DNA from 4 places in the Nocardia sp. NPDC023733 genome. Region 3 is predicted to be linked to each of the others. Evidence: riboswitches for the same ligand, from Rfam matches in the RefSeq annotation. Region 3 holds a riboswitch; each other region holds the start of a gene.
The links. A riboswitch is a leader RNA that binds a small molecule or an ion and turns the genes downstream of it on or off. The one in region 3 is predicted to bind S-adenosylmethionine.
Positions count from the first base shown of each region.

Region 1 (3,696 bases), on a different contig from region 3:
GATGCGCCGGGCCAGGCCCATGCCCGTCATCGGCGCGCGCCCGGTGCCGTGATAGTTGCCGTCCTGCCAGTCCGGATCGGCGGTGATGATGGCCATCTGGGTGGTCTGGGTGCCGATCTGATCGGCGGTGGCGCGTGCGCCGACGGCCAGCACCAGCGCCGCCGACACCCGCTCCGGATGTCCGATGATCCACTCGAGCACTCGCATGCCACCCATCGACCCGCCGACGACGGCACCGAGCCGCTCGATGCCGAGCAGGTCGAGCAACTGTGCCTCGGCGGTCACCTGATCGCGGATGGTCACCCAGGGAAACCGTGCGCCCCAAGGCTTTCCGTCGGGCGCGAGAGACGACGGGCCCGTGCTGCCCTTACAGCCACCGAGCACATTGGTGGCGATCACACACCACTCGTCGGTGTCGATCGGCGCGCCGGGCCCGACCATGCCCTCCCACCAGCCGGGCGCCCCGTCGGGCCCACCGACGACATGCGAGTCGCCGGTGAGCGCGTGTTCGACGAGCACCACATTGTCGAGCGTGGGGGACAGCTCACCCCACCGTTGCACCGCCAGCCGCACATCGGGGACGACCGCGCCGTTCTCCAGCGTCACGTCCCCGATGGCGACCACACCGAGTCGCCCGTCCGGTGGTGGCAGCAGGGCCACCCCGGTGCCGGGACGGGTGATCGGCGATTCGGTGCTCACAGTCACGTCGTCGCCGCCGCGAAACCGGCCCGCAGATCGGCCAGGATGTCGTCGATTCCCTCGATACCCACCGCGAGCCGGACCAGGCCGGGAGTGACTCCGGCGGCCAGTTGCTCCTCCGGTGTCAACTGCGAGTGCGTGGTCGACGCCGGGTGGATCACGAGAGAACGCACATCACCGATGTTAGCCACATGGCTGTGCAGGCTGAGCGCGTCCACGAACTTCTTGCCCGCGTCGACACCGCCTGCCAGCTCGAACGACACGATCGCGCCCGCACCCTTGGGCGCCAACTGCTTGGCCCGCTCGTGCCAGGGCGAGGACTCGAGTCCCGCGTAGTGCACCGCGTCGACACCGGGCTGCGCGGCGACGAACTTCGCCACCTCGACCGCGTTGCTCACGTGCCGTTCCACCCGCAGGCTCAGCGTCTCGATGCCCTGGGCGATGAGGAAGGCGTTGAACGGCGACACCGCCGCACCGAGGTCGCGCAGCAACTGCACGCGGGCCTTGAGCGCGAACGCCGGTGCGCCGAGATCGGCGAACACCGCACCGTGGTAGCTCGGATCGGGCTCGGTGAAGCCGGGGAACCGGGCGTTGCCCTCGGCGTCCTGCACGGTCCAGTCGAAGGTGCCGCCGTCGACGATCACGCCCGCCACCGCGGCGCCGTGACCACCGAGGTACTTCGTGGCCGAGTGCACCACGATGTCGGCGCCGTGGGCGAGCGGCTGGATCAGGTACGGCGTGGCGACGGTGTTGTCGACGATCAGCGGCAGCCCGTTCTCGTGGGCGACACCGGCGATACCGGGGATGTCGAACACCGCGCTGCTCGGGTTGGCGATGGTCTCGCCGTAGAACGCCTTGGTGTTGGGGCGGATCGCGGCCTGCCACTGCGCGAGGTCGTCGGGGTCCTCGACGAACGACACCTCGATGCCGAGCTTGGGCAGCGAGTAGTGGAAGAGGTTGTAGGTGCCGCCGTAGAGGTGCGGGCTGGACACGATGTGGTCACCGGCGCCCGCCAGATTCAGGATGGCGTAGGTCTCGGCCGCCTGGCCCGAGGCCACCAGCAGCGCCGCGACGCCGCCTTCGAGGGCGGCGACCCGCTGCTCCACCGCGTCCTGGGTGGGGTTCATGATCCGGGTGTAGATGTTGCCCGGTTCGGCGAGCCCGAACAGCGCGGCGGCGTGCTCGGTGTCGCGGAAGGTGTAGGAGGTGGTCTGGTAGATCGGCAGTGCCCGCGCGTTGGTGGTCGCGTCGGGGGCCTGGCCCGCGTGGATCTGCTTGGTCTCGAACGACCAGTTCTCGGGCAGGGCGGCGTCGGTCATGGTCAATGCTCCAGGGGTTGTGCGTCAGGGTTCAGCTGGGGCGGATCGACTGACAACAACACATGGGGTCCTCCTGAAATGCGCGCTTGCTCCCGACCTTCGGGAGCCCGGTCATCACCCGGAGCACCCCACCGCAGCTGGAGGGTTGCCGACCAGCGAGCCGGGGCTTCGCGCTGGTACTCATGACCTTGGACGACATGTTAACCGGACATCGCGCCGGTGGGGAAACTTCCCCCGCGTTTCCTGCCTCACATCACCGCGCCGCCGGTGCGGCGAAGCCTGGCGTGTCGTCGGCCGGTGCGCCGCAGACCTGCCGCAACCCGTGATACGCGCGCAGGATCGCGTCGCGGGTGACCCGCACCGCCGCCTCCGGCGAGGTGGGCAGTACGTGATCGGTGTCGGCGACCGCGAGGTGACACAGCGTCTGCCACGTGCCCGCGACCAGTTTCACCAGAAAGTCGTCGGGTGTGGTCCCCATCCGGCGGGCCAGCTCCTCGCACACCGCCACGTTCTTCTTCTCCGCGTATTCCAGGGCCCGCGCGTTGACCGCCTGGCTGGCCCGCATGATCCGCTGCGTCTGCAGGAACTGGTGCAGGAACCGCAGACCGTCGGCATCGGCCTCGGACTCGACAACCTGGAGGTAGGCGCCGCACAGCGCTCGCAGTTCGTTGCCGGTATCGGGCTGACCGCGCAGCGCGACGGCGACGGCGTGGCCGAAGTCGTCGATCGGGGCGAGCACGATGTCCTCCTTGAGCGCGAAGTACCGGTTGACGGTGCGGGGGGATACGTCGGCCCCGGCGGCGATCTGCTCGACGGTGGTCGCGTCGAAGCCCTGTGTATCGCACAGGTCGAGTCCGATCGCGACGATCGCGGCCCTGGTCTGCGCCTTCTTGCGCTCGCGCAGGCTCGGCGGAGCCGGCCGGTCGGAGGCGGTCGGAGTGGTCGAGTCGAGCATTTCGCCAGCTTAGCGTCTCAGCGCGACCACCTGTCGCAACCTGCCAAGTGGCGCGTTCGGACAAATTTATCTTGACGCCAATTGTCGTACGGTGCCAGGATTGGCCGACGCATGCCGAGCGATGAGGAGCCCAGGTGACCGGCACCGAACTGAAACCCGAAGATGCTGCAGCACCGGCGAATTCGATGCGATGGTGGGCGCTCGTCGTGCTCTCCGCCGCGCAGCTGATGGTGGTGCTCGATGCCACCGTCATCACCATCGCGCTGCCGTACGCCCAGCGCGACCTCGCCATCACCGACGGCGACAAACAATGGGCCATCACCGCCTACACGCTGATCTTCGGCGGGCTGCTGCTGCTCGGCGGGCGGATGGCCGACTACCTGGGCCGCCGCCGCATCTTCCTGGTCGGCCTCGTCGGTTTCGCCGTCGCCTCGGCGCTGGCGGGCCTGGCGCAGAACACCGTGCAGTTGTTCCTCGGCCGCGGACTCCAGGGTGCGTTCGCCGCCCTGCTCGCGCCCGCGGCGCTGTCGCTGCTGTCGGTGATCTTCACCGATGTGCGCGAGCGGGCCCGCGCGTTCGCGGTATTCGCCGGGATCACCGCCGGTGGGGTGGCGTTCGGGCTGATCGTCGGCGGCGCGCTCACCGAGTTCGCGTCCTGGCGGTGGACGTTGCTGATCAACACCCCGATCGCCCTCGTCGCGGTGGCCGGCGCGCTCGCCGTGA
Region 1 covers NZ_JBFAAN010000005.1:204,713-208,408, forward strand. The annotation lists gene AB0F86_RS21195 (homoserine O-acetyltransferase) at 1-705, opposite strand, end outside; gene AB0F86_RS21200 (bifunctional o-acetylhomoserine/o-acetylserine sulfhydrylase) at 702-2,018, opposite strand; SAM riboswitch class IV at 2,096-2,206, opposite strand; gene AB0F86_RS21205 (TetR family transcriptional regulator) at 2,272-2,973, opposite strand; gene AB0F86_RS21210 (MFS transporter) at 3,108-3,696, shown strand, end outside.
Region 1: it holds a riboswitch for S-adenosylmethionine, as region 3 does, so the genes downstream of both, AB0F86_RS21200 (bifunctional o-acetylhomoserine/o-acetylserine sulfhydrylase) here and AB0F86_RS29075 (aminotransferase class V-fold PLP-dependent enzyme) in region 3, are expected to answer to the same signal.

Region 2 (3,696 bases), on a different contig from region 3:
CTCGCCCTCGTGGGCGAAAACCTCCGAACCCCAGTGGTATCCGGCGCGTTTGGCCAACGTCACCGAGACGTCCTGCTTGTACTCGGCGTAGGTGAACGGTCCGCTGCCGATGTTGTCGCCCGCGCAGCGCGCCTCCGCCGGCTTCGCATTGGTCGACGGGGCGAGGATGCCCAGCTGCGAGGTCGAGGAGGCCTGTAGGAACTGCGCGTTCGGCGCGCTGAATTCGACCCGGGCCGTGAGCTTGTCGACCGCGGTGGTGCCGACGTAGTTGGCCAGGTAGCTCACGCCGAGCGGCGCTTTGGCCCCGCCGAGCCGGACCACGGCGTCGAAGGTGTCGCGTACCGATTCGGCGGTGAGCGGCGTGCCGTCGCTGAAGGTGACCCCGTCGGTGAGGGTGAAGGTGAAGACCTTCGCATCGGGGCTCACCTCCCAGCTGCGTGCCAGCCACGGGGTGATCGCCCCGGTCGCCGGATCCTGATCGGTGAGCGAGTCCACGATCTGCCGGGTCACGTAGATGGTCTGATTGCTCCCGGCCTGGGCGGGATCCGAGCACGACGGTGCCTGCGAGAGCCCGTAGCGCAGGGTGCCACCGGGTTGTGGGGGACCGGCTTGTCCGCCGCCGACGGTGTCACCGCCGCCGCAGGCGACCACCGTCGTGGTGGCGGCGAGAACACCGGCGAACGCGGCGATGCGATGTCGAATCACGAAACAACTCCAGCGAATTCACGGCCTGCGGCCAGGGGACGGCTCGGGATGCGGTGGCGCAACTCCGGCGCCACCTCGGCCTGGAACAGTTCGAGACTGTCCAGATAGTCGGACTCGGCTCGGCCCTCACGATCGGCGGACAGGTGGATCACCTCGTGCCCGAACTGCTCGTGGTACCGGCCGACCTTGTCGATCACCTGTTCCGGGCTGCCCACCAGGGCGGAGGAACGGGCGACGAAATCCTCGACGGTCTCGAAGACCACCGGATTGCCCACCTGCCGCTGCAACGCGGTCCGCGCCTCGTAGAGCGGGCGATATACCTCGACGGCCTCCTGGGACGTCCGCGCCACGTGCAGACCGGCCGTGCCCGCGCCGACCAGGGCGTCGGCGGGGTCGCGACCGTAGTCCACCCAGCGCTGCCGGTAGTGGTGGATCAGTTCGGCGTACGGCTCGATCGGGTGCGTGACGTTCGCCGAGAACACCGGGTCACCGTGACGCGCGGCCAGTTCCACCGATTCCCGGCTCGTCGCGCTGCCGTGCCAGATCCGCAACTTCGGCTGCAAGGGGCGCGGCAATGCTCGTGCGTCGGTGAGCGGCGGCCGGAAACGGCCCGACCACGTCACTTCGTCGCGGTTCCACAGTGCTCGCAGCAGTTCGTATCCTTCGCGGTTGCGGTCCCACTGGTCCTCGGTCGTCACGTGGTAGAGCTGCGCCTGGGCGGTGCCGTTGCCCTTGCCGATGATCAGTTCGAGCCGCCCGTCGGACAGGTTGTCGAGCGTGGCGTAGTCCTCGAAGGCGCGCACCGGGTCGAGCAGGCTCAAGGTGGTGACTGCGGTGAACAGGGTGATCCGCGAGGTGACCGCCGCCAAATGGCTGAGCACCACCGGGGGAGCGGCGGACAGGAATGGGTCTTCGTGCCGTTCGCCGACCGCGAACCCGTCGAAGCCCAATTCCTCGGCGCGCCTGGCTTGTTCGACAACCTCACGGAAACGATCACGGGTGCTCGGCACAACGCCGGTCACCGGATCGGGAACCCGGGTGATCAGCGTCATGAGCAGGAATTTCATCGATCTCCTCCATCGAACCCGGCAGAAGCACCCACACCCGGACAGACGGGCGGGTTGCTGCGACGTCGTAGAGCCAGGTCTCTCAGTCGCTCTGGATGGTGTGCCCGCTGCCGAAGCGTCGAGCCGGATCAGCATGTGGCACAGCTGTGATGGCGCACAACGGTAGAAATCAGCGTGAGCGCAGCGGTTGGAATCGGGTGCTGGTGCGGGCACAATCGCCGACGTCGGGCCCGGTCGACCCACCCCTGGCCCCCGCTGTGGCGGTACGCGACGCGCCGAATACTCGGTCACTTCACCTGCGGTGATTCACCGGGTTTCGGGAGTAATCTCGGCCTTCTCAGCGTCGATGAGGAGTTCGCCGTGACTGTTGCGCGTCGTCTGACCACACTGACCTCGCTGACGGCCTGCGCCGCCGCCGTGCTGCTGGCCGCCCCCGTCGCCGCCGATCCACCGGTGCGGCCGGCCGTCACCCGCGACGCCCCGGCCACACCCACCGCCGGCCCCGGAGATCTCCTCGCCGCCTACCAGACGGTCGTCGAAACCCTCGAGGCCCTCGGCATCCAGCCATTCCTGTACCCGACGGTCGCCGCGAACTGTTCCGGCGACGGTTTCGGCCTGGTCCCGGCCGTCGCGGGTGCGGTTCCCGGCCCGTGGCCGACGAACACCCTCCCGATCCCCGGACTCGACCTCACGGCCGTGAAGTCAGGCCAGACGCTGTTCACGTTCCTCCCGTACGGCCTGGAACCGGACACGGCCGCCACCAAGACTTCCGGTATGCAGGTGGCCTGGCTCAACCTCAGCACCGGCCGGGGCGGGATGGCCTCGATGGGGACGATCGCCGACATCGTCCGGGCGATGGTGCCGCCCGAGGTTCCCGCCGAACTCCGGCCGCTCGCCGAGAACGTCATCCGCGATTTCCTGCGCACCGCCATCCCCGTCGGTGGTGTGCGCGCCGTCCCTGTCGACACCGGGAAGGGCACTGTCCTCGCCGCCGTCTTCGGTACCACCGACAACGCGGGCCGCTCGTGCTTCTTCTTCCCGACCGTCGGGATCACCGAGGTCGCCTGATCCGGTTTCGGCGAGGGCGCACCGTTCGGCAGCGCACGGCTTTGCCGTTGTCCGGTGGCCGCACCGAGCGGGGTGGAATACCTGGGCCGCGCGGGTCAGCCGTGACGAGCGAGCGGTGTTTCCGGTGCGACAAGGGGACGCTGCTTCCAGCGCAGCCGCCCGGTGCGATGCAGGCGGTGCGAGCGGGCCCACAGGGTGAGGTAGTAGCCGACGGAAACCGGATGGGCCAGTGCCGAGCCGAGGTCGGCGCCGGTGGGTGGGCGCCGGGTTTCGACGGCTCGGGCCATGAGCCGACCGGTGACGGCGGCGAGGTAGCCGAGCAGACCAGCCCGGCGCACCCGGCCACGACCGACGAGAACCGCCAGCGGCGGAACCCAATAGGCAAGGGCGGCAAGGACACCGATGGCCGCGCCGGTGTCGACCCGGCCGCCGTAGGCCGACCACAACCAGCGGGTGTAGCCGCCGGCGAGGTCGTCGGCGCCGGTGTACATGCGGGTGCGGGCGGCGGGCCCGGCGGTGACGAGCGCGGTCCGATGACCCGCCCGCCGCAGCGCCCGCGCGAGATCGAGATCCTCGGTGGCGCTGGCCGCCACACCGGCGTGACCCCCACCCTCCCGGTACGCCGCGGCGTCGACGGCGAGGAACTGCCCGCACGCCACCGCCGTCGACGGCCGCAAGCTGTGATTGGCCGGACCCACCGGAAGCGTCGACGCCCACGACCAGGCCAGCAGCGGCTGAACCAGCTGCTCGGCGACCGAACCCGAATCCTGGGTCGGCCACGCCGACACCAAACCCGCGCCGCGCTTGCGCAATTCGGTCACCGCGGCGGCGATCGCCTGCGGTTGGAGGCGCACAT
Region 2 covers NZ_JBFAAN010000008.1:87,496-91,191, reverse strand. The annotation lists gene AB0F86_RS25305 (ABC transporter substrate-binding protein) at 1-651, opposite strand, end outside; gene AB0F86_RS25300 (LLM class flavin-dependent oxidoreductase) at 702-1,772, opposite strand; SAM riboswitch class I at 1,779-1,874, opposite strand; gene AB0F86_RS25295 (hypothetical protein) at 2,133-2,840, shown strand; gene AB0F86_RS25290 (glycosyltransferase) at 2,936-3,696, opposite strand, start outside.
Region 2: it holds a riboswitch for S-adenosylmethionine, as region 3 does, so the genes downstream of both, AB0F86_RS25300 (LLM class flavin-dependent oxidoreductase) here and AB0F86_RS29075 (aminotransferase class V-fold PLP-dependent enzyme) in region 3, are expected to answer to the same signal.

Region 3 (3,696 bases):
CCGCGGTGTCCTACAGGGCATGCACATCCACCTCAGCCCTCGCGGCGAACACTCGTTGTTCTTCTCGGACGACATTTCCGAACACGTCCGCGTCGACGATGTCATCCACACGGTCGACACCACGACCTGCCCGCTCTCCGGCCACGGAGACGACAAGTAGCCGCCTCATTCGCAGGCGACTCCATCGCTGTTCCCGTCCAGTCCTGGACGGTAACCGGGCTCGCCGCGAAGGATGGGCGCCGCTCCTGCCGCTCGTGCGGCGGTGCAGTTCTTGTAGTAGACCCCGGCGGGTGACGGCGCCTCGGGCCGGGGCAAATCGACCGTGGGCGGCGGCACGTACGGCGTAGTCGCCGGCGGGGGCGGGGCAATCGGCGTGATGATCGGCGGGGCCGAGGTGACCGTCGTTGTCGGTACCACCACCGTCGGACGCGCCACCGTCGTCGTCACCGTCGCGACCGGTGGCGGCGCAATCGGTGCCGCTGTCTCGACCGAGGTAGGGGGCAAGACCATCGAGGTGGTCGACGATGGGACGACGCGCGTCGTCGAGGTCGACACGATCTTGTCCGGCTCCGATTCGCCGAACACCGCTCCGATTACCGAGAGCCCACACAATCCGAGAACACCGATTCCGACCACCCACGGCCATCGCAGCTTCTTGTCGCGCTGTCTCGGCGGACGAGCCCACGGATCGGGTGGCTGAATCGGTCGCGTCATTATTTCCCCTTAGAAGTACCTGGTAGGTCGGGGGCTTCATCGCGACCGATTCGGGGCTCGTTACCCAATCCGGTGACACGCCAAACGCATTGGTCGAACTTTGCTTCCCGATCAGCCGATCAGCCGATGAGGCAAGGGGTGGCGCCGGTGGGGTCGGGGGTGAGGGGGCGGGTTTCGGGGGTGGGGTTCCAGTGGCCGTTGGTTGGTGCGTAGGTCCAGGTGGGGCCGGTGGTTACCAGGGTGGTGAGGGCGGTGATCAGGCGGTCGATGTCGGCGGGGGTGGTGCCGAGGCCGATGCTGGCGCGGAGGGCGGCGTCGAGGCCGAGACTCGTCAGGAGCGGATGGGCGCAGAAACGGCCGTCGCGCAGGCCGATGGCGTGTTCGGCGGAGAGGTAGGCGGCGACGTGGCCGGGGGTGTAGCCGTCGACGGTGAAGGCGACGATGCCGACGGAGTCGGGGCTGTCGGACCAGATGCGGACGGGTCGCACACCGGGGATCGCGGCGAGGCCGTCGCGCAGCCGGTCGGCCAGGGCGCGTTCGTGAGTGACCAGTTCCTCGGGGTCGAGGGCGGCGAGCGCGTCACAGGCGGCGGCGATGGCGGCCGCGCCGAGGACATTGGGTGAGCCGGCTTCGTGGCGTTGCGGCGCCGGCGCCCACTCTGCTTCCGCCACACCGACATTGCGCACCGCACCGCCACCGGCCAGGTACGGATCGGCCGCGTCGAGCCAGTCGCGCCTGCCGACGAGCACCCCGGATCCGAACGGCGCGTACAGCTTGTGCCCGGAGAAGGCCAGGTAGTCGATGCCGCTCTCGCGCAAGGAGATCCGCCGGTGCGGCGCCAGCTGGGCGGCGTCGACGAGAATCCGCGCACCACACAGATGCGCGATATGGGCCAGCCGCGCCAGCGGCAGCACCTCACCGGTCACATTCGACGCGCCGGTGACGGCGAGCAGAGCCGCCGGCCTGCTGCACAATTCGGCGACGATCCGCTGAATGGTCTCCTCGAGCGTCGCGGCGGCCCGGACAACCCTTCGCCCGTTGCGCGTCCACGGCAGGAAGTTGGCGTGGTGTTCGATATCGAGCACCACCGTCTCCCCCGGCACGCATCCGGCCAGCAGGTTCAGCGAGTCGGTGGTGTTGCGGGTGAACACCACGACCTGGTCGTCGGCGGCGTCGAGGAACCGGGCGACCGAGCCGCGCGAGGCCTCGTAGCACTCGGTGGAGATCCGCGAGGCGTACCCGGCGCCGCGGTGCACGCTGGCGTAGTACGGCAGCAGTTGCGAAATCCGGTCGGTGACCTGGCGCAATGCAGGTGCGCTCGCCGCGTAGTCGAAGTTGGCGTAGGTGCTCGTGCCGCCCTGGACGAGCGGAACGCGCAGGTCGGCACCGGAAACGGCGGCGAGGGCACAGGTGGGGTCGATAACAGCGGTCATGACGAATATCCCGTCGGCTCAGGGACTCACCACGTAGAGAGAGTCCGCGCTTGCCGCGTCCACTTCGGACGTCGGCCTGGTCGTCACCCGGAGCACCCCACCGCGGAGGAGGGTTGCCGACCAGCTAGCCGGGGCTTGTCGCTGGTACTCGTGACCTGGCATCGAGATTGGCAGACGATCCGGGCCGCTGTCAACCACCGATCGAAAGATGTTGCTCGCCACCATGTCTCGATTGCCCCTGGATTGCCCATGCGCCAACAGGCGGCAATCCCGATCATGGACACCCCAAATGATTGAGTCCCCCCACTATTTGCTAGAGTGGCCGCCATGCCTTCGACCACGAACCCCGAACGCGGCCTGGCGCGCTACCCGGTGTACGCGCTCGGCAGGCTCACCAAAGCCATGCACGCCGAGATCGACGTCCCGCTGCGTGACCACTGGGTGCTCACCTTCATCGAGGAGAACGCCGACCTCACCCAGAAGAAAGTCGGCGAGTCACTCGGCATCGACCGCAGCGAGGTGGTCCGCCTGATCGACGCACTGGAGGGCGCGGGCCTGGTCGAACGCACCCGCGACGGCAAGGATCGCCGCAAATACCGGCTGCGTATCACCGAAGCGGGCCGCAAGCAGTGCAAGCGCACCGACAAGCTGATCGCCGAGGCCACCGCTCGCGCCCTCGCCCGGCTCGACGCCGACGAACAGGCCACCCTGCACCGGCTCGCGCTCACCGCACTCGGCGAGACACCCGCGGCGCCCGCCCCGTAGCTGCCGGGCGCGCCCGACAACTCCCGGTACCGTTGGCAACTGGTGACCATCCCGTTTGCCCTCCGGTAACCCGACCGTGAAACAACAGACACCGATGGGGGTCAACCGATGAGAGGTGGACTGAGCACGATGCTCGAGCCACGCACCGAGGGCCCGGCGAACCGGCGGCACGATCCGCTGCTGCGCGCCGATCTGGCCGCGCCGCCACGCACCCTGGTCGACATTCTCACCAGCACTGCCCTGGCCCACCCCGACGCGCCCGCGATCGACGACGGCACGACCGTGCTCAGTTACATGGAGCTGGTCGCCGCGATCGAAGCCAGGATGACCGAGCTCGCCGAGGCCGGGGTCCGCCCGGGCGACCGGGTGGGCGTGCGGATGCCCTCGGGCAGCGCCGCGCTGTACGTCACCATTCTCGCGGTGCTCTACTGCGGTGCCGCCTACGTGCCCGTCGACGCCGACGATCCGGAGGAACGTGCCCGGCTCGTCTTCGGTGAGGCGCGGGTGAGCGCGATCGCGACCGCCGCGGGCATCGAGTCCGACACCGCCGTCGCGGGCAACGGTCACAGCGATCCGCACACCCTGCCCACTCCCGCCGACGATGCCTGGATCATCTTCACCTCCGGTTCCACCGGCACCCCGAAAGGTGTTGCGGTGACCCACCGCAACGCCGCCGCCTTCGTCGACGCCGAGGCCCGGTTGTTCCTGCGCGACGCCCCGATCGGCCCCGGCGACCGTGTGCTGGCAGGCCTGTCGGTGGCGTTCGACGCCTCCTGCGAGGAGA
Region 3 covers NZ_JBFAAN010000012.1:60,531-64,226, forward strand. The annotation lists gene AB0F86_RS29060 (hypothetical protein) at 1-160, shown strand, start outside; gene AB0F86_RS29065 (excalibur calcium-binding domain-containing protein) at 166-447, opposite strand; gene AB0F86_RS29070 (hypothetical protein) at 374-700, shown strand; gene AB0F86_RS29075 (aminotransferase class V-fold PLP-dependent enzyme) at 834-2,147, opposite strand; SAM riboswitch class IV at 2,189-2,303, opposite strand; gene AB0F86_RS29080 (MarR family transcriptional regulator) at 2,475-2,912, shown strand; gene AB0F86_RS29085 (Pls/PosA family non-ribosomal peptide synthetase) at 3,042-3,696, shown strand, end outside.

Region 4 (3,696 bases), on a different contig from region 3:
GCGATGGTCTCGTTGGCGTCGCCCTTGGTGTGGCCGATCAGGCCGACGGGGCCGCGCTTGATCCAGCCGGTGACGTAGGTGGCGGGCATGAAGCGGGCGTTGCCTTCGGCGCTCTCGTCGGCGATCACGCGACCGGCCTCGTTGGGCACGGTGCCTGCCTGATCGTCGAACGGCAGCTGGTTGATGTTCTGCGACAGGTAGCCGACGGCGCGGTACACGGCCTGCACGTCCCACTGCTTGAACTCGCCGGTGCCCTTGACGTTGCCGGTGCCGTCGAGCTGGGTGCGCTCGGTCTTGAGACCGACGACGCGGCCGTTCTCGTCGCCGACGATCTCGGCGGGCGACTCGAAGAAGTGCAGGAACAGCTTGTGCGGGCGATCGCCCTGGTCGCGGATGGCCCACTGCTCGAGGGTGTTGGCGACCATGTCGACCTGCTTGGAGTTGCGGCGCGCGGCCTCGGAACCCTCGTCGTAGTCGATGTCCTCGGGGTCGACGATCACCTCGATGGTGGGCGAGTGGTCGAGTTCACGCAGCTCGAGGGGGGTGAACTTGGCCTGCGCGGGACCGCGACGCCCGAAGACGTGCACCTCCACGGCCTTGTTCTCCTTGAGTCCCTTGTAGACGTTCGGCGGGATCTCGGTGGGCAGCAGCTCGTCGCCGGTCTTGGCGAGCACGCGCGCCACGTCGAGGGCCACGTTGCCGACACCGAGCACGGCGACCTTCTCGGCATCCAGCGGCCACGAACGCGGCACGTCGGGGTGCCCGTCGTACCAGGAGACGAAGTCGGCGGCACCGTAGGAACCGTCGAGATCGATGCCGGGGATCGGCAGCGCGCGGTCGGCGTTGGCGCCGGTGGAGAAGATCACCGCGTCGTAGAACTGACGCAGGTCGTCGAGGGTGATGTCGGTGCCGTAGTCGATGTTGCCGAGCAGGCGCACCTGATCCTTGTCGAGCACCTTGTGCAGGGCGGTGATGATGCCCTTGATGCGCGGGTGGTCGGGCGCCACGCCGTAGCGGATGAGACCGAAGGGCGCGGGCATGCGCTCGTAGAGGTCGATGCTGACCTCGGCATCGGACTTCATCAAGGCGTCGGCGGCGTAGATACCGGCCGGTCCCGCACCCACGATCGCGATGCGAAGCGGGCGAGTCGCTGTCTGTTCGGTCATTGTCTACGCGCACCCTTTGGTCGAGAAACGATGTGACGGCGTCAACTTAGCTTAGGCTAAGTCGCGATCCGGCTGTTGGCAGCTGCCGTCCTCATCGGCGGCAGGCCGTAATCAACGCGATTCTAGCTGCGGTGTTGCGGCTACCCGGCGCGCGGTGTAGCTGTCCGCCCCGGGTCTGTCAGGATTACAACATGAACGAGGAGCAAACTGGCTCGGACGATCAGCCCATCGAGGTCGATCAGACCGACAAGCGGTCCATCGTCCCGTTCGTCGCGGCCGCGGTGATCGCGGTGGTCGTGCTCATCAGCATCGTCGTCGGCGGGCTCCTCGCGCCCGCTGAGAAAAATGTCACAGAGGCCGATCGGCTCGCGGCCGCCGTCACCAATTATATCGACGCGCGCTCGCGCACCGATCAGCGTCCGCCGCCCGGGGTGGCCTGCCCCGGTTTCGACGAGGCGAAATCGGGCCTCACCGAACGGCTCGGCGGCCCGGAATCAGCGGCGACGATCGACAAGAAGGGCTTTGCCAACGCCACCGTGAACGGCAACCGGGCCAAGATCGACGCCACGGTTTCGGTGGGCGGGCAGTCGACGTCGAGCACGTGGAATCTCACCCGGGCCGACGGCGCCTGGCTGGTGTGCACCCCCTGAGGGGTTTGACACGGTGACCAGTGCCGGGGCAATCTCAGATCGCAAGGTCATGAGTACCAGCGCCAAGCCCCGGCTCGCTGGTCGGCAACCCTCCTCCGCGGTGGGGTGCTCCGGGTGACGACCTGGCCGTGTGCTGGACTCCCCGCCACGGCAAGAGCGGATTCACGCAGGAGGATCGACATGAGTTACGCCGGCGACATCACCCCTGAGAAGGCGTGGGAGATTCTGACCGAGCATCCCGACGCGGTGCTGGTCGACGTGCGCACCGAAGGCGAGTGGGCCCACATCGGCATCCCCGACACCAGCTCCATCGAGCGCCCCGCGCACTTCATCGAATGGGTCGACGGCACCGGCGCGCGCAACCCGCGCTTCGGTGAGCAGCTCGAACAGGTCCTCGCCGACCGCCCGGCCGATGCCCCTGTGGTGTTCCTCTGTCGCTCGGGTCAGCGCTCGGCGCATGCGGCGACGGTGGCGACCGCGGCGGGGATCACCCCCTCCTACAACGTGCTCGACGGTTTCGAGGGCGGCCTCGACGCGTTCGGGCAGCGCGGCAGCACCGGCTGGCGCGCCGTCGGCCTGCCGTGGCGCCAGGCATAAGGAGACTCGCATGATCACCGGTGGTTCCTTCGACAAGCCGCTGCCGGAAGGGGTCGGCCCCGCCACCCTCGGCGTGCGCGGTGGCCTGCGCCGTTCCGGATTCGACGAGACGTCCGAGGCGCTGTATCTGACTTCCGGCTTCGTCTACGAGAACGCCGAGGCCGCCGAGGCCGCGTTCACCGGCGATGTCGAGCACTTCGTCTACTCCCGCTTCGGCAACCCGACGGTCGCCATGTTCGAGGAGCGCATCCGCCTGCTCGACGGCGCCGAGGCCGCGTTCGCGACCGCCTCGGGCATGTCGGCGGTCTTCACCGCGCTGGGCGCGCTGCTGAAGGCGGGTGACCGGCTCGTCGCCGCGCGCAGCCTGTTCGGCTCCTGCTTCGTGGTGTGCAACGAGATCCTGCCGCGCTGGGGCATCGAGACCGTCTTCGTCGACGGCGACGACCTCGACCAGTGGGAACAGGCCCTGTCGGTACCCACCCAGGCCGTGTTCTTCGAAACCCCGGCCAACCCGATGCAAACCCTGGTCGACGTGCGCAAGGTCACCGAACTGGCCCACGCCGCGGGCGCGAAAGTGGTGCTGGACAACGTCTTCGCCACCCCGCTGCTGCAGCGGGGGTTCGAACTCGGCGCCGACGTGGTCGTCTACTCCGGCACCAAGCACATCGACGGCCAGGGCCGCGTACTCGGCGGCGCCATCCTCGGCGCCAAGGACTACATCGATGGTCCGGTGAAAACCCTTATGCGCCATACCGGTCCGGCTCTGAGCCCCTTCAACGCCTGGACCTTGCTCAAGGGCTTGGAGACGATGCCGCTGCGCGTGCGTCAATCCACCGAATCGGCGCTGAAGGTCGCCGAATTCCTGGAGACGAACAAGTCGGTCGAATGGGTGAAATACCCGTTCCTGCAGTCACATCCGCAACACGCCTTGGCGCAGGAGCAGATGTCGGGCGGCGGCACCGTCGTCACTTTCGCCCTGCACGGCGACGACGGCAAGAAGCGCGCCTTCGAGGTACTCAACCGTCTGCGCATCATCGACATCTCCAACAACCTCGGCGACGCCAAGACGATGATCACCCACCCGGCCACGACCACTCACCGGGCCATGGGTCCGGATGGCCGCGCCTCGATCGGCCTGTCCGACGGCGTGGTCCGCATCTCGGTCGGCCTGGAAGACATCGAAGACCTCCTGGGCGACCTCGACCACGCCCTCAGCTGATCCGCCGAAACGGCCCGCCGGACTCCCGGCGGGCCGTTTCGGTTTCAGGCCTTGTCGACCTCGC
Region 4 covers NZ_JBFAAN010000004.1:326,467-330,162, reverse strand. The annotation lists gene AB0F86_RS20015 (FAD-dependent oxidoreductase) at 1-1,166, opposite strand, end outside; gene AB0F86_RS20010 (hypothetical protein) at 1,358-1,816, shown strand; SAM riboswitch class IV at 1,862-1,979, shown strand; gene AB0F86_RS20005 (rhodanese-like domain-containing protein) at 1,997-2,413, shown strand; gene AB0F86_RS20000 (O-succinylhomoserine sulfhydrylase) at 2,424-3,632, shown strand; gene AB0F86_RS19995 (flotillin family protein) at 3,677-3,696, opposite strand, start outside.
Region 4: it holds a riboswitch for S-adenosylmethionine, as region 3 does, so the genes downstream of both, AB0F86_RS20005 (rhodanese-like domain-containing protein) here and AB0F86_RS29075 (aminotransferase class V-fold PLP-dependent enzyme) in region 3, are expected to answer to the same signal.